DNA from 2 places in the Sphingobium sp. RS1 genome. Region 2 is predicted to be linked to the other one. Evidence: predicted binding sites of a transcription regulator. Region 2 holds the regulator's gene; the other holds the start of a gene.
What was found. Region 2 encodes LexA, which represses DNA repair genes until DNA is damaged. Its sites were predicted from a motif close to GTTCCNCNCTTGTTCT; they were not measured.

Region 1 (15,429 bases), 680 kb from region 2:
GGTCGGCCCCCTCCTTGCGGATCGCGGCCCAGATCGCCTGACGATAGCTTTCGCGCATCATCGCGCTGTCCTCGCCCGACAGGCGGAACAGCAGCGAACAGAGCGATTCGACGATTCCTGACAGCTTCAGATGACCATAAGCGGGGTAGGCAAAGCCTGCCGCGCTCGCCGCGCGCTGCTGCGCCTTGGATCGCCAGGCGGACAGGCGCACGGGCGTCGGCCGGTCCAGGAACAGCATCCGCCCGATCGCGCTTTCCACGTCGGCCTCTATGCCCGGCCGCAGCGCGTCCAATATCCGCCGCATCCGCCGGATACGCGCGCTGTGCCGGTCGATCGCTTCCAGATTGTCCCGGATCGGCTGCTCGCGCGGAATGTCGGACAGCGCGCCGAAAATGGTGCGGAAGAAACCGGGCAGCGGCGCATCCTCGCCGGTCGGGGCGTCCTGCTGCTCCCCCTCCTTGTTCAGGCGGATGGAACGGTGTCCCGGCTTGGGGTCGATATAGACGAAGCGCCGGTCTACCTCGCGCCGCGACGGCCGGTTGCGCAGCGCGCCGATCGCCTGCGCAAAGGGCGCGTTGGCCAGCACCGATCCGTCGATCAGCACGGCATCCTCGGCTGTCCCGCGCGCGGCGTGGCGGGGCAGGGCGCGGCCCAGAAAGGCGTCGCGTCCCGGCCAGGCGCGATGCTTGCGTTTCAGCACCCGGTCCAGTTCGCGCACGGTGAAGGGCGGGAAGGCGCCGGGAAAACTCGCCGTCGCCCGTGCCGCGAACACCAGTTCGGCTGGATCGGCAAAGGGGCGCTCACTTCCATTCTGGCCCCTTCCGCGCGCCCTGAACCCGATCGAGAGCCGATGCTCCGTCTCGATCACCTGCGCCGGGCTGTTGAGGTTCAGGCTTTGCGGATGCCCCTCGAAATCGGTGACGGTCACGAACAGGTCGAGCGGATGGCCTTCGGGCAGCAACGGCGGCCCCTTGTCCGCCGCCGCCATCGCATCGAACGCATCGATCAGCATGGTGGAGAATATCTCCCCGCCAAAGGGCGGCTCGAACCAGCGGGAGCGGATGAAGCGGGACAATTTCATCCGCACTTCTTCGCGCGTGTCGGGGGCCACGGTCCGTTCCACCGCATCGCCCGGTCGCCGCGCCGCCATCCATACCAGCGGCGTCGCCCAGAATTTCGTCATCGCGCGGGCCGGCCGGGCGTCGGGATCGAGCAACCGGTCGACATCGGCATTGTCCAGCCACATCGTCGTCAGCGGCTCCAGTGACTGACCCGTCTCGATCGCCTGCGCCAGGAAGATGCCGTTGATCCCGCCCGCGCTGGCCCCGGCAATGATGTCGGGCATGACGCGCAGCCGCACGCCACTTGCGGCCTCCATCGCTGCCAGCACCTGCGCATAAACGGCCTCGCTGCCGCCCGCCGCCGGCAATCCGTCATGAAAGGCCCGGCTGGCGCGCGCCAGATGCCACACCTCCTTGGTGATGCCATGCATGTAGATCGCCAGGCTGATGCCGCCATAGCAGACCAAAGCCAGCCGCAGTTCCCGCTCCTTCATGGGGCGAACGTTGCAGAGGCAAGCGGGATTGTCGAGCGGTCAGAGAACAAGAAATATCCTCTCAATTCCGTTCGTCCTGAGCTTGTCGAAGGGCCGCTCCTTCTTCGGGGAAAAGAATGGGCTTTGACAGACTCACCCAACCGCAAACTCCGCCCATATCGGCAGATGGTCCGAAGCCTTCCGTGCCGCCGCGCTTTCATGCACGCCGCAATCGGTCAGTTTCAATTTCTCGCAATGCATGATCCGGTCGAGCCGGGCCACCGGCCGCCGCGCATGGAAGCTGCGCCCGCATGGCGCGAAGCTGTAATGACGCGCAAAATCGGCGAGGCACCCGCGCCCGGCGCTCCATTCGTTAAGGTCGCCCATCAGCACCGTGGGCATCGCCTCGCCCTGCGCCGCCGCATGGATCACCGCCGCGGCCTGCCGCCGCCGCCACAGCCCGGACAGGTCCAGATGCATGCCGAACACGCGCACTGCCGCGCCGTTCAGCCTGACCTCTGCCATGGTCGCGCCGCGCGGCTCCAGATAGGGCAGGTGCAGCACATCATGGGCGGCGACCTCCGCGTCCTTGCGCACCAATATCGCATTGCCATGCCAGCCCATCGAATCGGTCTGCACATTGAGCGGCACGGGCCGATAGCCGCTCTGATTGTCCATCAGCAGCGGCGGGATCGCGGCGGATCGCACGCCGAAGCGGCGGTCGGCTTCCTGCAAGGCGACGATGTCGGCATCCACTTCGCTCAGCACCTCCAGCACCCGCTCCGGCACGCGGCGCCGGTCTGTGCCGATGGCCTTGCGGATATTATAGCTGGCAACCCGGATCGTTTTCATCCCGTATCAATGCGCCAGCACGGCGGATGTTTCCAGCGGCGCCATTGATGTTCTTGAATTGTTCCGATATTCCCGTCATACAAACATCCGTTCGGTTCGAGCTTGTCGAGAACCCGCGCATAACGGTTCTCGACAGGCTCGAACCGAACGGAGATGAGAAGGCATGGCCAAGGCAAAACGCAAATTCGTCTGTCAGCAATGCGGCACCGTCACCGGCCGGTGGCAGGGCCAGTGCGAGGATTGCGGCGAATGGAACAGCATAGTCGAGGAAGCGGCGGAGACGGTTTTTTCGCAGCGCCATGACCTGCAAAATGGCGGACGCGCCATCACTTTGGTCGGCCTCGACAGCCAGGTCGAACTCCCCCCGCGTACCAGCACCGGCATTGCGGAGTTCGACCGGGCGTTGGGCGGCGGCATCGTCCATGGCTCCGCGACCCTGATTGGCGGCGATCCGGGCATCGGCAAATCGACACTCCTTCTGCAAGCGGCCGCGCGGATCGCCGCGCGGGGCCTGTCCGTGGCCTACATCAGCGGGGAAGAAGCCGCCGATCAGGTCCGCTTGCGCGCCCAGCGCCTCGGCCTTGGCAACGCGCCGGTGCAACTCGCCAGTGCCACCTCGGTCCGCGATATCCTGACGACCTTGGGGGAGGGGCCGCCGCCTGCCTTGCTCGTCATCGATTCGATCCAGACGATGCACAGCGACCTGATCGAAGGCGCGCCCGGCACCGTCAGCCAGGTCCGGGCCGCGTCCCAGGAACTCATCAAATTCGCCAAGCAGCGTGGCACCGCGCTGATCCTCGTCGGCCATGTGACGAAGGACGGCAGCATCGCCGGTCCCCGCGTGCTGGAACATATGGTCGACACGGTATTGGCGTTTGAGGGCGAGCGGAGCCACCAGTATCGCATCCTGCGCGCGGTCAAGAACCGCTTCGGCGGCACGGACGAGATCGGCGTCTTCGCCATGGTGGCGGAGGGGCTGGAGGAAGTCGCCAACCCGTCCGCCCTGTTCCTGACCAACCGCGACGAGACGGTGACTGGCGCGACCGTCTTCCCCGCGCTGGAGGGTACCCGCCCGGTGCTGGTAGAGATACAGGCGCTGGTCGTGCGCCTGTCCAGCGGCGCGACGCCCCGGCGCGCGGTGGTCGGCTGGGATAGCGGCCGGCTGGCCATGATCCTTGCCGTGCTGGAGGCGCGCTGTGGCCTCAGCTTCTCGACCTGCGAAGTCTATCTGAATGTCGCGGGCGGCTATCGCCTGTCGGACCCCGCCGCCGATCTGGCCGTCGCCGCCGCGCTCATTTCCGCCATGTCGGAACGGCCGGTTCCAGTGGATGTCGTGTTGTTCGGGGAAATCGCGCTCTCCAGCGAAATTCGCCCTGTCTCCCATTCCCCCCTGCGCCTGCGTGAGGCCGCGAAACTGGGCTTCACCCGTGCCTATATCCCCGCGTCGGCCGCCGACGGCGTGAAGGGAATATCGGTCAGTGGTTTCCGAACCCTCGCACAGCTTGTTGACCAGATGCTGGGACGCGGATAGCCACAGCGGCAATGAACGCCCCATGATCCGTTCGTCATTGCGAGCGTAGCGAAGCAATGACGGGGTCATTTATCGATATGAGTGGCCCTTAATGAACGCCATCGACATTCTCGTCCTGCTCGCCATCGGCGGTTGCGCCGTGCTGGGCCTCATGCGCGGTTTCGTGCTGGAAACCCTTTCGCTTATCGCCTGGGTGCTGGCGATCTTTGCCATCCGCCTGTTCCACGCCTCCGCCGCTGAACTGCTCAGTGCCTTTGTCGGCAACAGCAGCGGCGCGGCGATGCTGGCGCTGGTCCTCGTCTTCGGCGTCACGTTCGGCGTCGGCAAGCTGATCGCCCACGCCATCGGCCGCCGCACCCGCCAGTCGATCCTCGGTCCGGTCGATCGCGTGCTTGGCGCGGGCTTCGGCGCGGTCAAGGGGCTGATCGGCGCGACCTTGCTCTTTCTCGCCTTTAGCCTCGTCTACGACACCTTCTACGGCAGCGGCGCCCGCCGCCCCGACTGGCTGAGCGATGCCCGCACCTATCCGCTGCTCAACGCTAGCGGTCAGGCGATCAGCGAATTTCTGGCCGAACAACGCGCGAAAAAACCCGCGGCGGAAAACCAATAAGATCCGTTCGGTTCGAGCCTGTCGGGAACCCTGACGCAAGGGTTCTCGACAGGCTCGAACCGAACGGAGAGGCTTTTTAAAGCCACCCTTTCTCCCGATAGGCGGCCACGGTTTCCCGTAAGCCCTCCTCGGTCTTCACCTGAGGCAGCCACAGCCTTTTGGGCGGCTGCCGACGCTTCCCCACCACCCAGTCGGGATGGCAGAAATAATCGACCCGGTCCGGGGTCAGCTTGGCCTTCTTGCCGCGCACCAGCCGGTCGGTCCGCGCCGCGATGCTCAGCAGCCATTCGGGTGTCGCCACCGTCCGCACCGGCTTGCCTACCGCCCGGCCGATCGCCACACCGAAATCCTTATGATCCCATCCGCCCGGCGTACCGTCATCCACCTCATAGGTGCGGGTCAGGCTATTCTCGCGCTCGCACGACAGCGCCAGCAGCAGCGCCGCCAGATCCCTCACATGGATCACCGACAACCGCCCGCCCGGCGGCAGCATCATGATGCCGCGCTTGGCCATGCGGAACAGTTCCAGCATTTCCTTGTCGCCCGGCCCGTAAATCGCCGGCGGCCGCACGATCGTCCAGTCGAGGCCGCTCGCCTTCACATGTTTCTCGGCCAGTTCCTTGGACCATCCATAGTCGGACAGGCCCGGCTCCCGCGCCGCCAGCGACGACACCTGCACCAGCCGCTTGATCCCGCGTTTCCGCATCGCATCGACCACCGCCATGGTGCCGCGCGCATTGCCCGCCTCGAAGCCCTCGCGGTCGGGCGCGTTCACCACGCCGGCAATATGGATCACCGCGTCGGCATCGCGCACCAGCGTATCGAGCGCCGCCGCATCCTCCAGCGACCCATGCACCCATTTCAGCTTCGCGCGCGGCGGCTGCGCGCTCCGGGTGAGGGCATTCACCCGCAACCCGTCGCCCAGCGCCTGCTCCAGCACCTCGGCGCCGACGAAGCCCGTCGCACCGGTCATGGCAATCCGCATCTGCTGCATCGCGCTCAGACCATCGCCATATGGTCGCGATGGACCAATACGGATCGCGGCATTTCGCCCAGCAAAGCCGCGATATCCTCGCTGCGCTTGCCGGCGATCTTCACCGCCGCTTCGCTGTCATATTCGATGAGGCCACGCGCGATCACCCGGCCATCCTGCGCCACGATATCGACCACATCGCCGCGATCGAACACGCCCTCGACCTGCGCAACCCCGGCGGGCAGCAGGCTGTTGCCCTTGCCCAGCGCCTTTTCCGCGCCGGCATCCACGATGATCCGCCCGCGCGTCGTCAGCCGCCCGGCAAGCCAGCCCTTGCGCGCGCCCTTGCCCTGCGCGGCGAGGAAAATGGAGCCACGCCCGCCATTGGCCCAATGGGCCAGCGGGCTATCCACCTTGCCCGAAATGATGGCGAGATGCGCGCCCGCGCCGGTCGCGATGCGCGCCGCCTGAATCTTCGACACCATGCCGCCCGATCCCATGCCCGAAGCGGAGCCGGTATCGGCCATCGCCGCGATCCGGGCGTCGATCGTCTCGATTGTCTCTATCAGCATGGCGCTGGCATCGACGTGCGGGTTGGCGGTGTAAAGCCCGTCGACATCGGAAAGCAGCGCAACCGCGTCAGCCCGTGCCGCCTGTCCGATGCGCGCCGCCAGCCGGTCATTGTCGCCAAACCGGATTTCGCTCGTCGCCACGCTGTCATTCTCGTTGATGACCGGCACGACATCCAGCGCCATCAGCCGTTCCAGCGTGGCCGAAGCGTTCAGGTAGCGCCGCCGGTTTTCCAGATCGTCCAGCGTCACCAGCATCTGCGCGGCCGTGATGCCCTTTTCATCGAGCAGGCTGGCCCAACATTGCGACAGCGCAATCTGGCCCGTCGCCGCCGCCGCCTGCGCATCCTCCAGGCTGCCGCGTCCGCCTTTGGGCAGCTTCAGCCTGCGCGCCCCCAGCGCGATCGCCCCCGACGACACGATGATGACCTGCTGCCCCGCCGCCTTGCGCTGCGCCACGTCGGCCACCAGCGTGCGCAGCCAGTCGACCCGCACCTGTCCCGCCGGATCGACCAGCAGGGCAGACCCGATCTTGATGACCAGCCGGCGGACAAGGGCAGGGGGGAAACCGGAAAGGGCGTTCATGGCGATTTAAGATACAATCCGTCGGTTTGAGCTTGTCGAGAACCCTCGCGCAAAGTTCTCGACAAGCTCGAACCGAACGGAGGTTTATGATCTGGCTCTAGATCGGCGACCAGCCGGCTTCGCTGTCCGCGCCGCCTTCTTCTTCGCCGTCCTCGGCATCCTCGTCCATCATCAGCAGCACCGCGTCCAGCAGCGCGCCGACGCCTTCACCGGTCGCGCCGGAAATGATGAAGACATCCTCCACGCCCGCTTCCTCGCGCAACTGGCCGGCAATATCTTCCATCAGTTCCTGCCCCAGCAGGTCGCCCTTGTTGAGCACCACCAGCTGCGGCTTCTCGTCCAGACCTTCCCCATAAGCCGCCAGTTCGTCGGTGACGATATGGAAGGCCTCGACCGGATCGTCGGTGGTCGCGTCGATCATGTGCAGCAGGACGCGGCACCGCTCGATATGGCCCAGGAACCGGTCGCCAATGCCCACGCCCTCGGCCGCGCCCGCGATCAGGCCCGGAATATCCGCCAGCACGAATTCGCGATCGCGATGCAGCACCACGCCCAATTGCGGCTTTGTGGTGGTGAAGGCGTATGCGCCGACCTTCGCCTTGGTATTGGTCACCTGATTGATGAAGGTCGACTTGCCCGCATTGGGCATGCCGACAAGGCCGACATCGGCCAGCAGCTTCAGCCGCAGCCAAACCCACATTTCCTGGCCTGGCCAGCCCGTGCCATGCTGGCGCGGGGCGCGGTTGGTGCTGGTCTTGTAGGACATGTTGCCCCGGCCGCCATCGCCGCCGCGCAGGAAGGTGATGCGCTGCCCCACTTCGGTGAAGTCGGCCAGCACGTCCTGATCCTCATAATCGGGATAGCCGTCCTCGTCCTCGCTACCCTCGATCGGCTTGGGGTCGGACAATATCTGCGTGCCGACCGGCACCTTGATGACCAGATCCTTGCCGCCCGCGCCATAGCGGTTCTTGCCCATGCCAGGCGTGCCGCGCTGCGCCTTGAAATGCTGGGTATAGCGGAAATCGATCAGGGTATTGAGGCCCTGCACCGCTTCGAAGATGATGTCGCCGCCCTTGCCGCCATTGCCGCCGTCCGGGCCGCCATATTCCTCGTATTTTTCACGACGGAAACTGACCGCGCCGGGGCCGCCCCAGCCGGATTTGATATAGATTTTGGCTTGATCGAGAAAATGCATGGCGCGCCCATAACCGCAAAAGGCAAAAAGTTAAACCTTGGCTTGCGCTGCCAAGGCGGCCGCCTCCTGCATCAGTGCAAAAGTCAGGCTGCGCGTGGCGATTTCACGCGCTTTTTCACGGGGCAGGGCCAATGCGCCGGCCATCGCGCCGCCCAGTTGCGAATCGCCCAGCGCCAGCAGCACCAGCATCAGCGTATTTTCGCGGATCAGGTCGGCGAGGTTGGGGGTGAGGGCACTCGCCGCCAGTTTGTCGACCAGCCGGTGGATCGCCTCCACCACCGGGTCCAGCGCATCCTCATTGCCCGACGCCAGCATCCAGCTCGCCAGCGCGCCCGCGCCCTCCCGGTCGAAGGCGTCGAACGTCATGTCGACGATGATGCGGGGGCTGACCTCGCCGCGCCGCGCGGCATTGACGGCATCGCCGATCTTGGCGGTGATCGTCTCGCCCAGATGCGCGGCCAGTGCCTTTTGCAGCCCCGCCGCCGATCCGAAATGATGCAGCAGATTGGCATGCGTCCGGCCGACCCGACCCGCCACCGCCTTTAAAGTCACCGCCTGTGGCCCCGCCTCGATCAGCAGGTCGCGCGCAGCCTCCACGGCGACGAGGCGGCTTTCATCCGGGCTGAGGCGGGCACGTTTAATTGACATGAGTGTCAGTTACTCTTATTTACACTAATGTAAGTAACAACCGGAGGCATCCCCATGACCCCGACTGATCTCACTATCACGCCCCGCGACCGTCGCTTTGCACGCGATCGCCGGACCGCGCGACATTGGCTGAACGGCGATCCGATCGCCACGGCTTTCTTCAATGCCCTGTCGATCACCTTCCCGCGCGGGGAGGCCTATTTCATCGACAGCGTCCGCGCCTTCCGCGACGGCGTGCCGGACAGGCTGGCCGGCGAAATCGCCGCCTTCATCTGCCAAGAGGTCGTCCACAGCCGCGAACATCTGGCCTTCAACCGGCAGGTGACCGATCATGGCTATGACGTGGCGCGCCTCGACGCCGACGTGACGATGGTACTGGACCTCGCCCGGCAACGTCCGCCGATCGCCAGCCTCGCCGCGACCATGGCGCTGGAACATTTCACCGCCATCCTCGCGCATGAACTGCTCAGCGACCCGCGCCATCTGGACGGCGCCGACCCGGAGATTGCCGCGCTGTGGCGCTGGCACGCGGTGGAGGAGATCGAGCATAAGGGCGTCGCCCATGACACATGGGGCCACGCTACCCGCGACTGGAGCCGGTTCAAGCGCTGGTGGGTGAAGAGCGCGATGATGCTGGTCGTGACGAAACATTTCCTCCACCACCGCGCGCGCGGCATGATGCACCTGCTGCGGCAGGACGGCGTCACCGGTCGGCGCGCCTGGGGCGGGCTGCTCCATTATGCGCTGGTCCGGCCGGGTATCTTGCGCCGCGTCGCCCGGCCATGGCTGGGCTATTTCCTGCCGGGTTTCCATCCGTGGCAGGTGGACGACCGCGCGCTCATCGCGCTGGACGACAGCCCTTATGCGGCGGCCTTGCCATCTGCCGCTTGACCATGGCGAAGCGGCAGTTTCTTATCGCCGCATGACTGAAGCGCCCACGCTCGAAACCATCCGCCTGATCCTCCGCCCGCACCGGATTGAGGATTATGCCGAATGCCGCAAACTATGGGCGGATGCCGGCGTGGTGCGCCATATCGGCGGCATGCCGCTGGACAGCCAGTCGGTCTGGTTCCGCATCCTGCGCTATGCCGGCATGTGGTCGCTGCTCGGCTATGGCATGTGGGTGATAGAGGAGCGCGACAGCGGCGTCTTCCTCGGCGAAGCCGGCCTGCTCAGCGCCGAACGCGGCCTGCCCGAACTGGAGGGTGTGCCCGAAGCCGGCTGGGTGCTGGGGCCGAACGCATGGGGCAGGGGCATCGCCACCGAAGCGATGCAGGCCATCCTCGACTGGGCCGACGCCCATCTCGACGCGCCCTCGCTCCGCTGCATCATCGATCCGGGCAATGCAGCCTCGATCAAGGTGGCGGAGAAACTGGGGTTCGAGACGCTCACGGACACGCAGTTAGGTGGCAAGCCTACCCGCGTCTTCGACCGGCCGAAACATTGAGAAAAGCGTCATTGCGAGCGTAGCGAAGCAATCCATGGAAGCACCATTGGATTGCTTCGCTACGCTCGCAATGACGGCTTATTTCATCCTGGGCGGGCCTGCACCCGCCGGAATGCGATCAGGCCGCCACCGGCAGCGCATCGCCGTACAGGTCCATGGCCGGGTCATTATCCTGTCGCATGGCGTCGCCTTCCTCGAACAGCAGGCAATCGACCATCGCGTCGCGGCCGAGGCTATAGCGCTGCGCCTTCTGCCCCGTGAAGCGGAAGCCCAGCTTGCGCAACACATTGCCCGATGCCGGATTGTCGGCAAAGTGGCAGGCGCGGATGTCGCGTACGCCATTGGCCCGCGCCATGCTCATCACGGCGCGCGCAGCCTCGGTCGCGAAGCCCAGCCCCCAATAGGGGCGGGCGATCCAATAGCCCAGCTCCGGTGCGCCGGCTTCATCCAGATGGATGCCGCATCCGCCGACCAGACGCGGCGCGCCCTGCGTGCGGGTGAAGGCCAGCAGGCGCGGCAATTGCGGATGATGCGGCAGCGCCAGAAAGGCTTCCGCATCGTCCAGGCCATAAGGGCTTGGCGCACGGCTCAAATTGCGCAGGACCGACGGATCACCGATCGTCCGGGCCAGCATGGGGGCATCTTCCATCCAGCCCGGACGAAGGAGCAGGCGGGGGGTACGGGCAAACATTCTCGTCTCTCCTCTTGGCTGCGCCGTTAGCCGCCAATGATGACGACTTCGCGACGGCGGTTTCCGGATGAATCCCCGCCCGCAAGACGCGCGAGAAGGCGTGGAGTTCCAGAGGCTTGAGGGAAATCGGGAGAGGAAGTGCCGCTTTATTCTTTTGTCATGATCCGGTCAGGATCAGGCAACGGAAAAAGGGGCGCTCCCATGGAAGGAGCGCCCCTTGTTTCCCTCGAAAACCGGCAGGTGCCTGTTTGACATCTGTCGGGAGGATCGCCCCTTTGCGGAGGACGACCCGTCATCAAGTCGTCCGTTATTCGGCGGCCAGCGCCACGGCGTCGACCGACACATATTTGCGGCCGAGCTTGCCGGTGTGGAATACCACGCGGCCTTCACCCAGCGCGAACAGCGTGTGGTCCTTGCCGATGCCGACATTGCGGCCCGGATACACGCGCGTGCCGCGCTGACGGATGATAATGTTGCCGCCGATCACTTCCTGACCGCCGAACTTCTTCACGCCAAGGCGCTTCGACTCAGAATCGCGACCGTTGCGCGACGAACCGCCAGCTTTCTTATGTGCCATGACCTAGACTCCTTACTTAAGCTGCGCTCAGGCGATCGACACGATCTTGAGGATCGTGTGATTCTGGCGGTGGCCGTTCTTGCGGCGATAGTTGTGACGACGGCGCTTCTTGAAGACGATGACCTTCTCGCCCTTCGCCTGCGCGATGATTTCGGCTGCGACGGTCAGCTTGGCTGCGTCCTTCAGGTCGCCGCCTTCACCGGCCAGCAGGACGTCGTCCAGCGTAACCTTGTCGCCGGCTTCGCCAGCCAGCTTTTCAACGACGATCTTGTCTCCGGCGGCGACGCGATACTGCTTGCCGCCCGTGCGCACGATAGCGAACATGGCTTGTCTCTTCTCGTTCAAATCTGCTTTACGCAGCTCACCAAAGACATGACGCCTTGCCGACCCGCGCGGGAATGTGGCCCGTTAGTGGAATGACTCGCGCCTGTCAACCGATGGGGCTGGAAGCAGGGGTGGTTTTCCCGCTTTTTCGTCCCTATCTTCATGGCTACACAGGCGAAGGCGGCGTTACACGCGCGGCCTTTAAGGAGCAAGTCTCGCATATGCGGCAGGGTACAGGGGCGTGGTGGAGCGGAAAGGGCGCGATGATGCGCCTGCCGATCCTTGCCGCCCTGTGGATGCTGCTGGCGGTGACCTTGCTGTCCGCGCTCGCGCCGCTGGGGCCACCGCTCAGCCGCGCCACCGGCTCCGCCTTCAACCCCGCGACTCTGGACGTGGTGCTGAAGGCGCGTACCCAGTCTGCGGCCCAGACGGTGATGGAAGCGCCCCGGCCTGATGGCGATGGCGGTCCGCCGCCCATGCTGCTGGCTCTGGCGCTGGCCATCGTCCTGCTGGGCCTCCGTCATGCCCTTCCGGCAGGGCACGTCCGGCATCATCGCTACAGCCTCCCATCCTTCGCCCCTGCGCGCACCCGTCGCGCCCGCGCGCCGCCCGCCGCTTCCTGACGATTCGCGTCTCTGTCCGGCCCCTGGCCGGGCTTTCGTCGGAACAAGGAGCATCTCCCATGGCTCGCAGGAAAGCCGCGCGACGCATCCGTCGCCGTCGCCCGCCCTGGTGGTTCATGCCCGCCGTCATGTCTGGCCTCGCCATCGTGGCGGCCGGCCTGTCGGCGGTGATGATGACCGTCGTAGAATAGACTTCCCCGCCATCCGTTCGGTTCGAGCCTGTCGAGAACCATTGACCTGCGTTCTCGACAGGCGCGAACTGAACCAATGTGATATAAATATTCCCGCCGGACGCATCGCGCAGCGTCCGGCGACAGGATCGAAAGGCTTTCATGCCCCACCATACGCCCCTGATCGGCACCATCGTTGCCGGCCTCGTCGTCGCCTTCATCATGGGCGCCATCGCCCATCGCCTCAAACTTTCGCCGCTGGTCGGCTATCTCGTTGCCGGCATTTTGGTCGGCCCCTTCACGCCCGGCTTCGTCGCAGACGCTGGCCTTGCCAATGAACTGGCCGAAATCGGCGTCATCCTGCTGATGTTCGGGGTGGGCCTCCATTTTTCCCTGAAAGACCTTCTGTCGGTCAAGAATATCGCCGTACCCGGCGCGCTGGTGCAGATCGCAGTCGCAACCCTGCTCGGCATGGGGCTGGCCTATTATATGGGCTGGGGCCTGATGGGCGGTATCGTCTTCGGCCTCGCGCTCTCGGTCGCCAGCACAGTGGTGCTGCTGCGGGCGTTGCAGGGCGCCGACCTGGTCGAAACCCGGCGCGGCCGAATCGCGATCGGCTGGCTGATCGTGGAGGATCTGGTGATGGTCCTCGCCCTCGTCCTGCTCCCTGCGCTCGCTGGCGTCCTCAACAATGCCGATGGCGGCGGCGGGGCAGGGGCGCTCATAGCGCCGCTGCTGGGCACTCTGCTGAAGGTCGCGGGCTTCGTCGCGGTCATGCTGATCGTCGGCCGCCGTGTCATCCCCTGGGCGCTGCACTGGGTCGTCCATACCGGCTCGCGCGAGCTGTTCCGCCTCGCGGTCCTCGCCATTGCCCTTGGCGTCGCTTTCGGCGCGGCGCTGGCATTCGACGTCTCCTTTGCGCTCGGCGCCTTCTTCGCCGGCATGATCCTGGGCGAAACGCCGCTCAGCCGCCGCGCGACGGAAGAAACTCTCCCGCTGCGCGATGCCTTCGCCGTGCTCTTCTTCGTATCGGTGGGGATGCTGTTCAACCCGTCGATCGTGCTGGAGCATCCGCTGCCGCTGCTGGCAACGGTCCTCATCATCGTCATCGGCAAGTCGATCGCCGCCTGGGGCATCGTCCGCGCCTTCGGCCATCCCAATGTCACTGCGCTCACCATCGCGGCCAGTCTGGCGCAGATCGGCGAATTCTCCTTCATCCTCGCTTCGCTCGGCACCGGCCTTGGCGTCCTGCCCGCTGACGCGCGCGACCTGATCCTTGCCGGCGCGCTTGTCTCCATCTTTCTCAATCCCATCCTTTTCTCGATCATCGTGCGGGAGCACAAGAAGGACGATGAAGAGGAAGACGTCGCCAAGGCGCCGGAGAAACCCCGCATCGGCCATGTCATCCTGATCGGCTATGGCCGGGTCGGCAAGCTGATCGCGGCGCGGCTGCACGACCGCAACGTTCATTTCGTGATCGTGGAAGGCGACCCGGAACGGGTGGAGGAGGCCGAAGAGGCCGGCCTGTCGGTCGTGAAGGGCAATGCGCTGGAGGACAAGCATCTGCTCGCCGCCGGCATTTGCGAGGCGCGCCACCTGCTGATCGCGGTGCCCGAAGGCTATGAGGGCGGCGCGATCCACGAACATGCCCGCACCCTCAATGACAAGGTTCAGGTTATCGCCCGCGCCCATAGCGACGCGGAGGTCGCTCATCTGGAGCGGCTGGGCGTCCCCCATGTCGTCATGGGCGAACGCGAACTGGCCGGCCGCATGCTGACGCTCTGCGGCGTGGGGTAAAAGAAAAGGCCCCGTTCGGTCATGCCGAACGGGGCCTTTTTCAAATCAGGGCTATCAGCCGCGCGAGCGGGGCGGTCCCTTGCGCGGGCCGCCAGCGCCGGCGCCCTTGAACGGGCGCGCACTGTGCGGACGTCCGCCACCGGGACCACCGCGCGGGCCGCCACGGTTGGGGCGATCGCCGTTGGACGGGCGCAACTGCTTGCGATTTTCGCGCGCCTCTTCGCGCGGCGCGCCGTCGATCATCTCGAACGCTACATCCGCACCCTCGTCATTCGCTTCGCCACTGCGCTTGACCGCCGACATGAAGCGGCTGACGATCGCCTTGGGGATCTCGAACATCGTCTCGTTGCTGGTGATGCGGATCGCACCGATATCCTGACGCGACACATGGCCACGGCGACAGATCAGCGGCAATATCCAGCGCGGATCGGCATTCTGGCGACGACCGATGTCCATGCGGAACCATTGGGTATCCTCAAAGCCCGGACGCGGCCCGTCATTGCGCTGCGGCGCTTCGCTGCGATCCAGCAGTTCTTCGGGCGCGGGCAGGGCTGCACGGGCGCTCTTGACCAGCATGGCGGCGATTTCCTTGGCCGACTTTTCGGCCAGCAGTTCGGCGCCCAGCGCCCAGTCCGCCTCGTCCAGTTCCGCCTGTTCCATCAGGCTGGCGCGCAGGCGGGCATTGTCCTGCTCCAGGATCGCCTCGCGGCTCGGCGGGGTGCCCCATTCGACGGGGATCTTCGCCCCGCGCAGCATCGATTCGACGCGGCGACGGCGCGGATAGGGCACGATCAGCACGGCGGTGCCCTTCTTGCCGGCGCGGCCGGTGCGGCCCGACCGGTGCTGCATCGTCTCGGCGTCGCGCGGCAGTTCCACATGCACCACCAGCGTCAGCGACGGCAGGTCGATGCCGCGTGCAGCGACGTCGGTCGCCACGCACACCCGCGCGCGCTTGTCGCGCAGCGCCTGCAAGGCATGGTTGCGCTCATTCTGGCTATGCTCGCCCGACAGCGCCACGGCGGCAAAGCCACGCTCGGTCAGGCTGGAGTGCAGGTGACGCACATTGTCGCGCGTGGCGCAGAACAGGATCGCCGTCTCCGCCTCATGATAGCGCAGCAGGTTGACCACGGCATTCTCGATGTCGGACGGGGCGACCGTCAACGCCTGATAGCTGATGTCGCCATGGCCGCGCTCTTCGCTCATCGTGGAGATGCGCAGCGCGTCATTCTGGTAACGCTTGGCCATCGCCACGATCGGCTTGGGCATGGTGGCCGAAAACAGCAGGGTGCGGCGCTCTTCGGGC
Region 2 (15,429 bases):
TCCCGCCAGCATCCATCATGGCATGAAGGTGCGTGCCGGGGTGAAGCATGTCATCACCAAATGGTATCGCGAACGCCCCTGGGGGTAGAATTTGATGACTTCAGATTAACCCGCTTCGTCATTGCGAGCGCAGCGAAGCAATCCAAGGGAATGCCACATGGATTGCTTCGCTGCACTCGCAATGGCGGGCCTATGTAAAGTCATCATGCTTTAAGCGTCAGGTCCAGAAGCGGCGGGCGTCGACCAGTGCCCGATGCGCCCTGGCAGCAGCGGACAGCAATGTCTTTCTATCCCCCGTCTTTGCCTCCACCGTCAACCCAAGCCGTGCCAGCGTCGCCGGCGCACTCACCAGATCGTTGAGCATCCCCAGCCTGCCCTGTATCGCTTCCAGTCTGGCGACGAAGCGCTTGTAGCGCCGCCGCGCTTTCTTCGCCGGGAACAGATTTCCAAAATATTCAGCGCTATAGCGCAGCTTCTTCGCATCTTTCCGCACCGTGTGGCGATCCTCGTCGCTCAGCCGCTTCATCCGCTTGCCACCTTTGGCCACCCGCTTGCGGCGCTTGCGTAATCGCTCCGTCGCGAAGGGTGTCACAGGTCGCGCCGCGTCGGCGCTCAAACCCGCCCCCTCAGCCAGCCATTCCGTCAGATCCAGCAACAACATCCGCACTCGCGCCGAGGCCAGCCATTGCAGCACCCGCGCCCGTGCATCCGCCCGCGCCGCCTCCAGCCTTTCGCGCCCGGCCGCGTCCGACAGTTCCAGCACATCCAGATCGCGCGCCTCGCCCAGCATATGTGCCAGCCAGCGCAACTCGCCCTGAAAACCTGCCACATCTTCCGCCCGCAACACGGGTCCGAACAGGCTCAGCGCCGTGCGCAAACGACGGATCGCGACCCGCGCCTGATGCAAGGCCTGGGGTGCATAGCCCTCCAGCAAAAGCGCCTCGTTCAACCGATATTGTCGCTGGCACAGAGCGACGATCCGCCTGAAAGCGTCACCGATCGTCATGTCGGGATCGAGCAGAACCGGCTCCGCCTTATGGGCATGGGGCAAGGCCTCGGCCAGCCGATAGCCCCGCTCGGACTTGCTCAACACGCCCGGCCGCACCGCCATGTCCGCGTCGATCCGCCGGGCCAGCGCGAACAGCGCCGCCGGCGCCCCGCTTTTCAGTTCCAGTTCGATCTCGCAGATCGGCTCTTCCCGCTCGACCGCCCGCACCACGCCCCGATCGAGCACCAGTTCGATCATCGCGTCGTCCTGCGGCACCAGCCAGGTCCGCCGCTCCACCAGAACCTCAAATGCGGGGATGACATCAGCCACGGCATCGCCCAGCAGCGCCGCCACCGGATTGCGCTCATCCAGCACCGGCGCATTGCCACGCACCGGCCGTTCCCACTCATCCCGTGCGAACAGGCCGGCGCCGCCGCGTCCGTTGGCCTTGACCGTCTGGATGCGCCGCCGCCCCGATCGCCGGATGCGCAGGCTCACCCCCTGCCCGGCCAGCCGATGATCGGGCGTATCGAAATAGGTGGCGTGCAACGTCGCCGTCTTGCCATCCAGCGCACCAAGCGGCGGCCATTGCGCGAAAATATCGGCGGCATCGCCCGACATATCGAGCTTGAGTTCGATTTCCGGTTGCAAATCATGGCTCCCGTCGACGCCCCCGCGATCGTTACGCCTTTAGCATGCGTCCGCTTTTCATGGAAATGCCATGAGAGTCCCTAAACTGTCACATAACAGTCTTCGCAATGTCATAGAACCAGCATCATCATGTCATCTGGTGCGCCTACCTGCCCGTCCGAGGGCGACAGGGGGCGTTGTCCGAATCGAAATTCCCCTGCGCTCCGCACTTCAACCATCCCGGCAAGACCGGAGCGGAGACGACATGGCCAAGATTAACCGTATCCACACGATCCTGATGGCGGGCTGCGCCTGCGTGGGCCTGAGCGCCTGCGGCGCGGACGACATCGCTTCGCCGGGCGAAGGCACGATCGTCCTCCCCACGCCGACGCCGACCCCCACGCCAACCCCCACGCCCACGCCGACCCCCACGCCGACGGCAGTGACGCCGGCTGCAAGCTGCCCCAGCATTTCCGGCTCGGCCCAGCTGACCGATGCCGGCACCATCACGGACGGCACCAACACCTGGCGCAACTGCGCCTTCCCGGCGCGCTTCACCAGCTCGACCGCCATTTCCAAGCAGACCGGCGTGATCTACTCGATGCCGGGCCGCGTCGACGTCGGCACCGACCAGGGCGCGTCCAGCACCGGCAACAATGTCACGCTGACGATCGATCCGGGCGTCACCATCTTCGCCGGCACCGGCAACACCTTCCTGGCCGTCAACCGCGGCAACCGCATCAACGCGGTCGGCACCGCCAGCCAGCCGATCATCTTCACCAGCCGTGAAAACGTGCTGGGCACCAACACCGATCAGTCGTCCGGCCAGTGGGGCGGCGTCGTGCTGCTCGGCCGTGCCAAGATCACCGACTGCCTCGCCCCTGCCGCCGCCGCCGGCACCACGGCCTGCGAACGCGACACCGAAGGCGCCAGCGGCGCCCTCTATGGCGGCGACAATGACGCCGACAATTCGGGCCGCATGTCCTATGTCCAGATCCGCTATTCGGGCTTCGTCCTGTCGGGTTCGAGCGAATTGCAGGGGCTGACCCCGTCGGGCGTCGGCACCGGCACCCAGCTGGACCATATCCAGGTTCACAACAGCTCGGACGACGGCATCGAAATCTTCGGCGGCTCCGTCCACCCGCGCTATCTGGTCCTGACCGGCAACGAAGACGACAACCTCGACACCGACATCGGCTATCGCGGCACCGTCCAGTTCCTGCTGAGCATCCAGCGCGCGAACAACGACATCGGTGACGGTTTCCTCGAAACCGACTCGAACGGTGGCACCGCGTCGAACAACGGCGAAGACGCCCTGCCGCGCCAGTATCTGAAGGTCGCCAACTTCACCGCCATCAACCGCTCGACCACCGGTTCGAACGGTTCAGCCATGCTGCTGCGCGGCGGTGCCGACCTGACGCTCGCCAACGGCATCATCGTCAGCCCGACCCAGAGCTGCCTGCGCATCGACAGCACCACCACCGTCCGCGACGCCGACACGGCGCTTCAGGACGCTGGCAAGCCCAAATATATCTCGGTCGTGATGCAGTGCAGCAGCACCCCGTACAAGGGCAACCGTGGCGTCGATGCCGCCACTGTCCAGTCGATCTTCGAAGCCGGCGCGAACAGCACCATCAGCTACACCCCGTCGCTGACCAGCCTGTTCATCAACGGTGCGACCGAAACCGCTCGCGCTGCCGCCGACCTGAAGGCGATCGACAGCAACTTCACCGCCACCACCTATGTCGGTGCGGTGAAGGACAGCAGCGACACCTGGTATGCCGGCTGGACCTGCAACTCGGCGACCGCCAGCTTCGGCACCGCCAGCGGCAACTGCACCGCCATCCCGACGACCTGATCGGCACCTGACCTCAATAGGGGCGGGGGAGCGTAAACTGCGCTTCCCCGCCTTCTTTTGCCCAAATTCTTTGCTCAGAATTTTCCCAAGGGGGACGAATAGCATGTCGAAGCCGCTCAGCCTGGCGCGCCTGCTCCTGATTTCCACTGCGCTGGTCACGCCGATGGCGATGGCGCAGACCAATCCGACCCAAGCCGGTGACGCCGGCATGTCGACCACGCCCAGCGCCGCTGACGAAGCCGATGCGCAGTCGGGCAATGTCGACGTGTCGATCCCCGGCGCCGACATCGTCGTCACCGGCCGCCGCACCGCCAACATCTCGCAGGCCGCGCCGCAGGTCGTCAACGTCCTGTCCGCCGCCGACATCAAGCGCACGGGCGAAGGCGACATCGCCGGCTCGCTTCAGCGCGTCACCGGCCTGTCGGTCGTGTCGGGCGGCTATGTCTATGTCCGTGGCCTTGGCGACCGCTATTCGCTCGCGCTGCTCAACGGCTCCCCCCTGCCCAGCCCGGAACCGCTGAAGCGCGTCGTTCCGCTGGACATCTTCCCGACCAGCGTAATCGCCTCGACCCTGGTGCAGAAGAGCTTTTCCGCCAACTTCCCCGGTGAATTCGGCGGCGGCGTCATCAACCTGACGACCAAGGCGATCCCGACCGAATCCTATCTGGAACTCGGCTTCGGCAGCTCGGCCAACACCGAAACCTCCGGCCAGATGGGCTATACCCATTACGGCGCCAAGTCCGACTGGACCGGTTTCGACGACAGTTCGCGCGACGTTCCGCCGCTGCTTGCAGATGCGATCAAGAGCGGTACGCCCTTCCCCAACATGCCGCGTGCGGACCTGCGCAATATCGCGATGCAGTTCCTGAACGCGGACACCACCCTGCTCCAGCGCACCAACGCGGTGCCGTTCAACTTCTCGGCCTCGCTCAACGCGGGCACGGCGATGGATGTCGGCAGCGACGGCCGCCTCGGCATCATCGCCACCGGCTCCTACAGCAACAAGTGGCGCACCCGCGACACGCTGCAACAGGCCTCGCTCGATCCGGCCGCAGGCGCGGGCAAGAACACCCAGCAGATCAGCACCGACAATGAGATCACGGTCAACGCGCTGCTGGGCGTCGGGCTGGAACTGGGTGAGCAGAAGCTGCGCTGGACCAACCTCTACATTCGCGACACGCTGAAGCGCAGCGCGCTTTCGATCGGCCAGAATGACGGCCAGATCCAGGGCGCCGACTATATGACGCAAAATACCGCCTGGTATGAGCGTCAGCTGATCGACACCCAGCTGGTCGGCGAATTCAAGCTGGGCGACAGCCTCAGCCTTGACGTGCGCGGCGGCTATGCCAATTCGCAGCGTGAAGCGCCCTATGAGCGCGAATTCGTCTATGTCCGCACCAACCGCGCGCTGACCGAAGATCCGGTCGGCGACCGCTTCATCAACGCGCTGAACCGCCAGCGCGGCGACGCTTCGGTCACCTTCAGCGATCTCAACGAAGATCTCTGGTCGGCTGGCGCGGACCTCAGCTACAAATTCTCGCCGGCGGTCACGCTGACGGCGGGCTATGCCTTCACCGACACGAAGCGCACCTCGTCGCGCTACGAGCTGCATTATGACGCCACCAACCTGCCGCTCGGCGTGCAGCAACTGCGTCCCGACTATCTGACGTCGGATGCGATCATCCAGCTGTACGACATCAGCCTGCTCGAATTTTCGGGTAATTATCCGGTCTATGACGCCGCCCTGCGCGTCCATGCCGGCTATGGTCAGGTGCAGGCGGAAGTCATTCCGGGCGTGACCGTCAACGCGGGCGTCCGTTATGAAAAGGGCGACCAGTCGGTCACCGGCGTCGACGTCTACAGCACCGGCGTCACCCCGTTCAACCAGATCAAGAAGGATTATTGGCTGCCCGCCGTCACCCTGACGGTCGAAGCCGCCAAGGGCCTGCAATTCCGGGCGAGCGGGTCCAAGACCATCGCGCGTCCGCAGTTCCGCGAACTGATCGCCCAGCCCTATCTCGACACCGAATCCAACCGTTTCTTCCGCGGCAACCCCTTCCTGAAGGACAGCCAGCTGTGGAATGCGGACGTCCGGGCCGAATGGTATATGGGGCGTGACGAGCGTCTGATCGCAGCAGCCTTCTACAAGAAGATCGAAAACCCGATCGAAACCTTCACCACGATCAACGATACCTATGCGGTGACGACCAGCTTCGCCAACGCACCGGAAGCGTCGCTCTATGGTTTCGAACTGGAAGCGCAGAAATACGTCCCGCTGGGCAATATCTCCAACTCGGACTTCTTCGCCAACCGCCGCATCGCGCTGATCGGCAACTATACCTACACCCAGTCGAAGCTGAAGGTGAAGGAAGGGGACACCACCATCCCCTACACCTACACCACCGGCGACCTGCCGGCCGCGTCGGACTATTTCCTGAACGGCGTGCCGCTGACCGGCCAGTCGGACCATCTGGTCAACCTGCAACTGGGTCTGGAGGACACGGAAAAGCTATCGCAGCAGACGCTGCTGCTGACCTATGCCAGCCCGCGCGTCACCAGCCGCGGTCCCAACCTGCAACCCGACATCAAGGAAAAGCCGGGCGTGCAGTTGGACTTCGTCGCCCGTCAGGGCCTGACCCTGCCCGGCGGCATCAGCAGCGAGCTGAAGCTGGAAGCCCGCAACATTCTGGGCCGCAAGTTCCAGGAATATCAGCAGGCCGATGGCAACAAGGTCTATTATAACCGCTACAAGATCGGCACGTCGATCGCGGCGTCGCTGACCGTCGCTTTCTGATCCTTAATCACCGCAGACAAGCGAACGGCCGGGGAAACCCGGCCGTTTTGCGTTTTTCGAGAACCAGACAAATCCGTCCCGTCATTGCGAGCGTAGCGAAGCAATCCATTGGCGCGCGCTTCGATTGGTTGGGCTCCGCCCGCCTGCGGCCCGCTACGCTCGCAATGACGAAACGATGTAAGATTATCCCGCTCAAAGCGAAGGGCGCCGTCCTTGCCGGACGGCGCCCCCGCTCCCTGCACCTTTTGGGCGTAACCAGTATCAGTTCATCGCATAGCTGGGGTTGAGGCGGCCGAGCGCCCGCACCGCCACCGATCGCGACGATTCTTCGGTGCCGTTGGCCAGCACCAGCGTCACTTCCGGCGCGAAACGGGCCGAGCGATAGGCTTCGCGGGCCTGCGCCATCTTGCCCATGCCGGCATAGGCGTTACCCAGGTTGATGAGGCGGGCGGGATCATTCTCGCCATAGACCGGCATCGCCGCCAGCTTGCGCTGCGCATCGGCGAAACGACCGGCCTGGATCGCGGTCGCCGCCAGCGTGCCGTCCGGCGCGCCGACCACGACCATCTCCTCGGGCGCCGCCTGAGCCATGCCCGGCATCATCGCTGCCAGCGCCAGACCCATCATCATAGCGGCCTTTTTCATATCCCGATCTCCTCGAAAAAACTTCCTAACATAGCCAGAAGTATTTCATTTAGATGACATCAGGACAAGATGGCACGATGGCGCCTAAAACAAGTTTCTTTCATGTAAAATCAATATGATATGAATTTTACTTCATACTGTCATAAAAGCGTAATCGAAAAGACAGGGTAAAATCCAGCGATTCGAATCAGGGGAATCGCAGACGCACGACGCCGTCGCCGCGTGGGCGACCTGAAAGCGTGACGATGACGGGATAAGGTCCAGGGACTTCTGTTGCCCGGTGCCCTGGAGACCGCTGAATTCCCTTCTGTTGCCCGGTGGGTTCAACCGCGCTATTTTAGAGTAACGTCAGGCCGTGAGGCCCTCAATTACGCTGCAATGGCGAGTGCTTCGTTATCGTTGGCACTTATGAGTTTTGCACAGTTTAACGGCTTACACGGGCCGGGTAAAAACATCGTCTTTGAACACACGTCGATCCTAGTTCGGCCCCGTCAGACACCCCGTTTCGGCCGAGCCGTCACGGGACATGTGGTGGAACCGCCGGGTACTGCCCCCGGGTCCGCTGCGTCTATTACACGACACCATTTATCACCATAGCCGGGCGAACCCGGCATCCCCCATATGGCGCCACTCGCCGCCTTTTTCAAGCCATGGACTTGAGCCACCTGCGGCGCGATAGATCGGGCCATGTGCATCATGGCCATGGCCCTTGCCGCGCACCCGCGCTGGCGCCTCATCCTGATCGGCAATCGCGACGAATATCATGCGCGTCCCGCCGCCCCGCTCGCCCGCTGGGATGAACGCCCCGGCCTGATCGCGGGGCGCGACCTGCAATCGGGCGGCACCTGGCTCGGCGTGTCGCAGGCCGGTCGCGCCGCAATCGTGACCAATTTGCGCGGCCATGGCGGCCCGCAGCCCGACCGCGCCTCTCGCGGCGCGCTGGTGACGGACCTGCTGGCGAGCGACGGCGCCTATGGCGATGTGGCGCAGGCGCGGCTGGAGGATTTCAACCCCTTCAACCTCATCCTGATCGAGCAGGACCGCGCGCATTTCCTCACCAACCGGCCGCAACCGCTGCGCACGGGGCTGACGCCCGGCCTCTACGGGCTGTCCAACGGCACGCTCGACGCGCCATGGCCCAAGACGCTGGCGCTCAAGGCCGCGCTGCTGAACTGGCTGACCGACAGCGCGCAGGAACCCTCCCGCCTGTTCGACGCGCTGCGCCTTGAAAGCCTGCCCGACGCCGGCATCGCCCCCGCCATCCCCTCCGACGCCCCGGACGAAGCCGCAACCTCCCCCATCTTCATCCGCAACCCCGTCTACGGCACCCGATGCAGCAGCATCGTCGTGATCGACCATGACGGGCGCGGCACGATGATGGAACGACGGTTCGACGCGGAAGGCCGGGACAGTGGGGAAATGGCAATAGCGTTCGACTGGCCACGGGGTAGCACAGGCTCTTAACCGTCACCCCGACCCCTTCGACAGGCTCAGGACAGGCTTGATCCGGCGTGGCGCTTCTTTCATAGTTCGCTCATGTCCCCCGTCAGACCGAAATTAGCAACGATAGCAAAAGCGGCGCTGCTGATTGCTACCGCCCTCGCGCTATATGGGTACTGCAACCATATTCGGCTTTCTGCTGCTGAGGCTTTACTCAAAGCAGATGGGCCGTCTGAATATTCCATCGGCTTGCATCTTGGGTTTAACTCACGCTGTGGCTTCACTTTCATCAGTGTAGGCTTTTGGCAACAAGGCCCAAAAACAGCTGAACGGCAGGGCTACATCTGCGGCGGACTACTGACTTCGCCTAGGAAGGAGATTGTACCTTTCGATGAAGGCCTTGTCCTTAGCTCTGCCACATAGTTACGCGGGATGCCGCTCCGCTAGCAGAATGCTCTCCCCACTTCCCCCCGCGCCCATCCCGCGCTAAGGCTCTGCGCCATGATCCTCGTCATCGACAATTATGACAGCTTCACCTGGAACCTGGTCCATTATCTGATGGAGTTGGGCGCTGAGGTAGAGGTCGTCCGCAACGACGCCATTTCGGCGGGCCAGGCCCTGTCCAGCGGCGCGAAGGCATTCCTGCTCTCGCCCGGTCCCTGCACCCCCAATGAAGCGGGCGTCAGCCTGGATCTGGTCGCGGCCTGTGCCGATGCCGGCGCACCGCTGCTGGGCGTATGCCTCGGCCATCAGTCGATCGGCCAGCATTTCGGTGGCAAGGTGGTGCGTGGCGGCCTGATGCACGGCAAGACTTCGCCCGTCACCCATGACGGCACCGGCCTGTTCGCAGGGCTGCCCTCGCCCTTCACCGCGACCCGCTATCACTCACTGATCGTGGAGGATATTCCGGCCGATCTGGTGGTCAACGCCACCAGCGCCGACGGCTCGGTCATGGGCTTCCGCCACGCGAGCCTGCCGATCCATTCGGTGCAGTTCCACCCGGAAAGCATCGCAACCGAACATGGCCATGACATGCTGGCCAATTTCCTCCGCATTGCCGGCCTGCCGGTGCGGGAGCGCGAAGCGGCCTGATCCTGTCCTATTGGGCATGATCGGGCTATGATGGCCCGGCCGCTTTGCGAATATGTCCGCAATAGGAAATCTAATTACGGAATCAGCGGGAAAAGTGCGAAGTTAACGCATAACGCCCCCTCGACTCATCGCCCCCGCGCCGACTAAGGCCGATGGCGATGACCAGCCTGCCCGATCCTTCCACGCCGCTGTCGGCCGATGCCGCTGCCATGGCCTTCGACCTGCTGTTCGACGCCGATCTCAGCGACGACGCCATCGCCGATTTCCTCGTCACCATGGCCCGGCGCGGCGAGACGGCCACCGAAATCGCCGCCGCCGCCCGCGCCATGCGGGCCCGGATGATATCGGTCAGCGCCCCTGCCGGCGCGATCGACGTTTGCGGCACCGGGGGCGATGGCCATCATACGCTCAACGTCTCGACTGCCGTATCCCTCGTCGTCGCCGCCGCCGGCGTGCCCGTAGCGAAGCACGGCAACCGCGCCGCCTCGTCCAAGGCGGGCGCCGCCGATACGCTCGAAGCCCTCGGTCTCAACCTCGACAAGGCCGCCGCGACCGCAGAGGCCACCCTCGCCGATCTCGGCATCTGTTTCCTCTTCGCGCAAAATTACCACCCTGCGCTCAAGCGACTCGGCCCGATCCGCAAGGCGATCGGCGAACGCACCATCTTCAACCTGATGGGACCGCTCGCCAATCCGGCCGGCGTCCGCCGCCAGTTGGTCGGCATCGCCCGCCCCGCCTATGTCCCCATCTATGCCGAGGCGCTGGCCGAACTGGGCGTCGACCGGGCGATGATTATTTCCGGCGATGAAGGGCTGGACGAACTCTCGCTCGCCGGTGGCAATGACATGGCGGAAGTGAAGGGCCATAACCTTGTCGCCATGCACCGCCTGACCGCCGCGGAACTCGGCCTCTCCACCCATCCGGTCGAGGCGATCCGAGGCGGGGACGCCGCCCATAATGCCGCCGCCCTGCGCGCCCTGCTTCAGGGCGAGGTCGGCCCTTACCGTGACGCCGTGCTGCTCAACGCCGCTGCCGCCCTTGTCGTGGCCGACGCCGTATCCAACCTTCGCGAAGGCGTGGAGGAAGCCGCCGAAACCATCGACCGCGGCCTTGCCAACGCTCTGCTCAATTGCTGGATTGCCTACAAATGACGAACAAGCTGATCGAAATCTGCGACTTCAAACGTGAGGATGTCGTCCGCCGCAAGGCCGCGACCAGCATTGCCGCACTCCACGCCCGCGCCAGCGAGCAGACGCCGCCGCGCGGCTTCCGCAAGGCGCTGGACGATGCTGCCCGCTCCGGCTTCGGCCTGATCGCGGAAGTGAAGAAGGCCAGCCCCTCCAAGGGCCTGATCCGCGCCGATTTCGATCCGCCCGCCCATGCCCAGTCCTATGCTGCCGGCGGCGCGGCCTGCCTCTCGGTCCTCACCGACGAACCTTATTTTCAGGGTCATGACGATTATCTGATGGCCGCCCGTTCCGCCTGCGCGCTGCCGGTGCTGCGCAAGGATTTCCTGGTCGATCCTTGGCAGGTGCTGGAAAGCCGTTCGCTCGGCGCCGACGCGATCCTCATCATCGTCGCGGCGCTGGACGATGGCCAGATGCAGGAAATCGAGGACGCCGCGCTCGGTCTTGGCATGGATGCCCTGATCGAGGTGCATGACGAAGCCGAACTGGAACGCGCACTGAACCTTCGCTCGCGCTTGATCGGCGTCAATAATCGCGACCTGCGTGACTTTTCGGTCGATTTCGCCCGCACTTATGAATTGGTGGGCAAGGCGCCCGAAGGCTGCACCTTCGTCGCCGAAAGCGGCCTTGGCAGCCATGCCGACCTCACCGCCATGGCCGATCATGGCGTGCGCTGCTTCCTGGTCGGCGAAACGCTGATGCGGCAGGCCGATGTGGAGGCCGCCACCCGCAACCTGCTGACCGGGGCATGAGCAGCCTCACCCATCTGGACGAGGATGGCGCGGCACGCATGGTCGATGTCGGGGCGAAGGCAGTGACGGCGCGCGAAGCCGTCGCTTCCGGCCGCATCGACATGAGCGTTGAAGCCGCCAAGGCCATTGCCGATGGGCTGGTCAAGAAGGGTGACGTACTCGCGGTGGCACGGGTCGCGGGCATCATGGCAGCGAAGAAGACCGCCGACATCATCCCGCTCTGCCACCCGATCGCGCTCAGCGCCGTGACGGTCGATTTCGATCTGGATGCAGCCGGCGTTACCGTCACAGCTACTGCCCGCACTGCCGGCCAGACCGGGGTGGAGATGGAGGCGCTGACCGCCGCTTCCGTGGCGTTGCTCACCATTTATGACATGGCCAAGGCGCTGGACAAGGCGATGGTCATCGGCGCCGTCCAGTTGGAAGCCAAGACCGGCGGCAAGTCCGGCGACTGGCGCCGCGTCCCATGAGTTTGCTGCCGGTCGCAGAGGCGCAGGCCCGCCTGTTCGCGCTCGCCGACCGGCTGCCGGTGGAAACCGTGCCCATTGCTAATGCCGTCGGCCGCTGGCTGGCGCAGGATCTGACCGCGCTACGCGACCAGCCCTGGGCGGACCTGTCAGCGATGGACGGCTATGCCGTGCGCGCCACCGAAATGCCCGGTCCCTGGCGGGTCACCGCCGAAAGCGCGGCCGGCACCGGCATTCAGCCACCACTTGCCCCCGGCGAGGCCTGCCGCATCTTCACCGGCGCGCCCCTGCCGCCGGGCGCCGACACTATCCTGATCCAGGAAAATGCAATCCGCGACGGCGATCGGCTGACCGCCAGCGCCGATCCGCTGGCGCCCGGCCGCCATGTCCGCCCGGCCGCGTCAGACTTTGCGAAGGGCGCGATCCTGCTGGAGGCAGGCAGCCGCCTCGGCCCCGCACAAATCGCCCTTGCCGTGCTGGGCGGACATGGCGCCCTGCCGGTAGCCCATCGTCCCCGCATCGTCATACTCTCCACCGGCAATGAACTGGTCGCGCCGGGCGCGCCGACGCCGGCGGGCCTGCTGCCGTCCTCCAACGCGCCGATGCTCGCGGCGCTGCTCGCCGCCGTTCCATGCGATATCATCGACCTCGGCATCGTGCCGGACGATCTTGACGCGATGGTCGCCGCGCTGGAGCGCTGCAAGGATGCCGACATCATCGTCTCGACCGGCGGCGCGTCAGTGGGCGATCATGATCTCGTCCGCCCCGCCTTCATCCAGGCCGGAGGCACACTCGATTTCTGGAAGATCCGGATGCGCCCCGGCAAGCCGTTAATGGCCGGACGGCTGAGCGACAGCCTGTTCCTCGGCCTGCCCGGCAATCCCGTCTCCGCCTTCGTCACCGCGACGCTCTTCCTGCTCCCGCTCGTCCGCCACATCAGCGGCGCGCGCGATCCGCTGCCGCTGACGACCGAGGCGCAGTTGGCCTCAGCCCTGCCGCAAACCGGCGATCGCGACGATTATCTGCGAGCCTGGCGTGCGCCCGACGGCATCGTCTCCGTCACCTCGCAAGACAGCGCCGCCACCGCCGCCATGGCCCGCGCCGACTGCCTGATCCTGCGCCCGGCTGGATCGCCGCCAGCCGATCCGGGGACGCGGGTCACGATCGTGCCGCTCTGACACGCAGGACGCTTGACTAAGCCCGATCTGTTTCCTATGCGTTCCTCATACGTTCCACGGAGGACCGCGATGTTGACGCCCAAGCAGCAGGAATTGCTGAGCTTCATTCAGACCCGACTGGACGAGGGCGGCGTATCGCCTTCGTTCGAGGAAATGAAGGACGCGCTCGACCTGCGCTCCAAATCAGGCATCCATCGCCTTATCAATGCGCTGGAAGAGCGCGGCTTCATCCGCCGCCTGCCCAACCGCGCCCGCGCGCTGGAAGTGCTCAAGCTGCCCGACGCGATGCACCGTGCGCCTACGCCGATCGTTCCGCCCAAGCCCAAGCTGGTGACGTCCGCGCCGATCCTGCCGATCGCGGCCAATGACGTGATCGAAATCCCGATGCACGGCCGGATCGCAGCCGGTGTCCCGATTGAGGCGATGGAAGGGCAGACCATGCTCTCCGTGCCGGCCGCCCTGCTCGGCGCGGGCGACCATTATGCGCTGGAAGTGTCCGGCGATTCGATGATGGAAGCCGGTATCCTCGACGGCGACTTCGCCCTGATCCAGCGCACCGATGTCGCCCGCGAAGGGCAGATCGTCGTCGCCCTGATCGACGAAGCCGAAGCCACGCTCAAATATTTCCGCCGGGAAGGCAGCCGGGTACGGCTGGACCCGGCCAATAGCGCCTATGAGCCGCAAATCTATGACCCCCGGCAGGTCCGCATTCAGGGCAAGCTGGCCGGGCTGCTGCGTCGCTATAATTAAGGCGTCGCCCTTCTCGGCTGCCCCTCTTTTGGCCGGGGCCTTGGGCGACTGATCCAGGGATGGGCATCGCCGGGCCGATGGACGGTGTGAACTTCGCCCCGTTCCAAACCGATCGACAGACCGCCGGTCCGCGCCAGCAACCGGCGGTCGATCTTCATCCAGCGCGGGCGGCACCAGCGTGGCAGGCCGCGATCGCTGACCACGATATCCGCTGTGGCGCAATCCCGGGCAAAATCTTGCCGGCCAATCAACACATCGCTGCGTGTGAACAGCAGTCGCCAGTTGCGTCCTTTGCCGTCTTTTAGCCGGACAGCGCAGAGATCCACGGAACAGCGCGCCGCCGGCAAGTCGGCAATCGCCGCCAGTTCGCCATCATAGCCGGCACTTTCCGACAGCACGTCGCGCACATAATCGCCTGCTCGATCGCGCAATATCGCCATGCCCTTTTCCGTCCGCACCGCCACATGGCGACCGTCTCCAGTCACCAAGATATCCGGTGGCGACGCAGCAAAGGTCACTGCCACAGCCATCAGGACAGCAGGCAGGCCTAGCCAGCGCCAGCGCGTTCGCCACAGCAGGCTCCAGAGCAGGCCGATCATCGCGATACCGAACAGGCCCGCCCCCATGGTCGGCGCCAGCAGACTGGCCATCGGGCTGGCCGACACGCCATGAGCCAGCAACAGCAGCAGGTTCAGCGCCTGCTCGGTCAGCCACCAGGCCGGCGCACCCAGCCCGGCCACATCCAGCAGCAGCGCCAGCGCCTCCAGCGGCATGACGACAAAGGTGGTGAGCGGAATGGCGATCAGATTGGCGAAGGCGCCCAGCAGGCCGGCCTTGTGGAAATGGAACAGCGCGATCGGCATCAGGGTCAATTCGACAGCGATGCCCGTCGCCAGCATCACCGCCAGATTTCGGGCCAGCTTACGCGCCCACGTTTCGTCCCGTGCGGCGGCAAAAGCCCGAAAGCGCGGATGCTCCGCCAGTGCCACCAATGCTGTCACCGCCGCGAAGCTCATCTGGAAACTCGGCCCCGTCAGCGCCTCCGGCCATAGCAGCAGCACGATCAGCGCGCCTGTCGCCACCAGCCGCAGCGTCACTGCGTCCCGCCCCATCGCCAGTCCGCCCAGCACCAGCAGTGCCGCGACGCAGGACCGCACCGTCGGCACCTCCGCTCCGGTCAGCAAGGTATAGCCGATCCCGGCCAGCGCCCCGCCCGCCGCCGCGATCAGCATCAGCGGCCAGCCCAGCGCCGCCCGCTGACTTAGGGCCATGATCCGCATCATCAGGAAGATGACGGCGCCGATCAGCGCCGTCACATGCAGCCCGCTGATCGACAACAGATGCGCCAGACCACTGCGCCGCATCGCCTCTGCATCGGCTTCGGGAATGGCGCCCTGATCTCCGGTAGCGAGCGCTGCTGCTATTCCTTCCGCAGGGCCATCGACCTGCTGCAATATATGGCCGAACAATCTTGTCCTCAACGGCGGGCCGTTTGTCGACGGTTCCAGCGCCTCGACCGGTTTCAGCGCCTTGCCGGTAGCCCCTATTCCCTGGAAATAGGCGCGCGCGGCAAAATCATAGCCCCCCGGCACGCTCGGCGGCGCAGGCGGCATGAGTCGCACCCGAAAGCGTAGCCGCGCGCCTTCTC

Region 1: a site for LexA is predicted at 2,436-2,451, ahead of radA (DNA repair protein RadA). Genes of this name have one in related genera too.

What each region holds. Positions count from the first base shown of each region.
Region 1 covers NZ_JBLZXE010000002.1:1,602,817-1,618,245, reverse strand. Annotated here, with positions in the region: gene ACNHGR_RS09470 (patatin-like protein) at 1-1,555, opposite strand, end outside; gene ACNHGR_RS09465 (endonuclease/exonuclease/phosphatase family protein) at 1,688-2,386, opposite strand; gene radA (DNA repair protein RadA) at 2,550-3,917, shown strand; gene ACNHGR_RS09455 (CvpA family protein) at 4,009-4,527, shown strand; gene ACNHGR_RS09450 (NAD-dependent epimerase/dehydratase family protein) at 4,604-5,500, opposite strand; gene proB (glutamate 5-kinase) at 5,527-6,654, opposite strand; gene obgE (GTPase ObgE) at 6,752-7,849, opposite strand; gene ACNHGR_RS09435 (TetR family transcriptional regulator) at 7,880-8,497, opposite strand; gene ACNHGR_RS09430 (metal-dependent hydrolase) at 8,552-9,388, shown strand; gene ACNHGR_RS09425 (GNAT family N-acetyltransferase) at 9,420-9,944, shown strand; gene ACNHGR_RS09420 (GNAT family N-acetyltransferase) at 10,063-10,635, opposite strand; gene rpmA (50S ribosomal protein L27) at 10,943-11,212, opposite strand; gene rplU (50S ribosomal protein L21) at 11,240-11,536, opposite strand; gene ACNHGR_RS09405 (hypothetical protein) at 11,758-12,159, shown strand; gene ACNHGR_RS09400 (hypothetical protein) at 12,219-12,350, shown strand; gene ybaL (YbaL family putative K(+) efflux transporter) at 12,492-14,126, shown strand; gene ACNHGR_RS09390 (DEAD/DEAH box helicase) at 14,181-15,429, opposite strand, start outside.
Region 2 covers NZ_JBLZXE010000002.1:923,945-939,373, forward strand. Annotated here, with positions in the region: gene ACNHGR_RS06090 (prolyl hydroxylase family protein) at 1-88, shown strand, start outside; gene ACNHGR_RS06095 (CYTH and CHAD domain-containing protein) at 218-1,639, opposite strand; gene ACNHGR_RS06100 (hypothetical protein) at 1,884-3,476, shown strand; gene ACNHGR_RS06105 (TonB-dependent receptor domain-containing protein) at 3,580-6,270, shown strand; gene ACNHGR_RS06110 (tetratricopeptide repeat protein) at 6,532-6,915, opposite strand; RNA gene ssrA (transfer-messenger RNA) at 7,212-7,566, opposite strand; gene ACNHGR_RS06120 (NRDE family protein) at 7,603-8,379, shown strand; gene ACNHGR_RS06125 (anthranilate synthase component II) at 8,857-9,447, shown strand; gene trpD (anthranilate phosphoribosyltransferase) at 9,606-10,598, shown strand; gene trpC (indole-3-glycerol phosphate synthase TrpC) at 10,595-11,386, shown strand; gene moaC (cyclic pyranopterin monophosphate synthase MoaC) at 11,383-11,856, shown strand; gene ACNHGR_RS06145 (molybdopterin molybdotransferase MoeA) at 11,853-13,031, shown strand; gene lexA (transcriptional repressor LexA) at 13,101-13,781, shown strand; gene ACNHGR_RS06155 (ComEC/Rec2 family competence protein) at 13,778-15,429, opposite strand, start outside.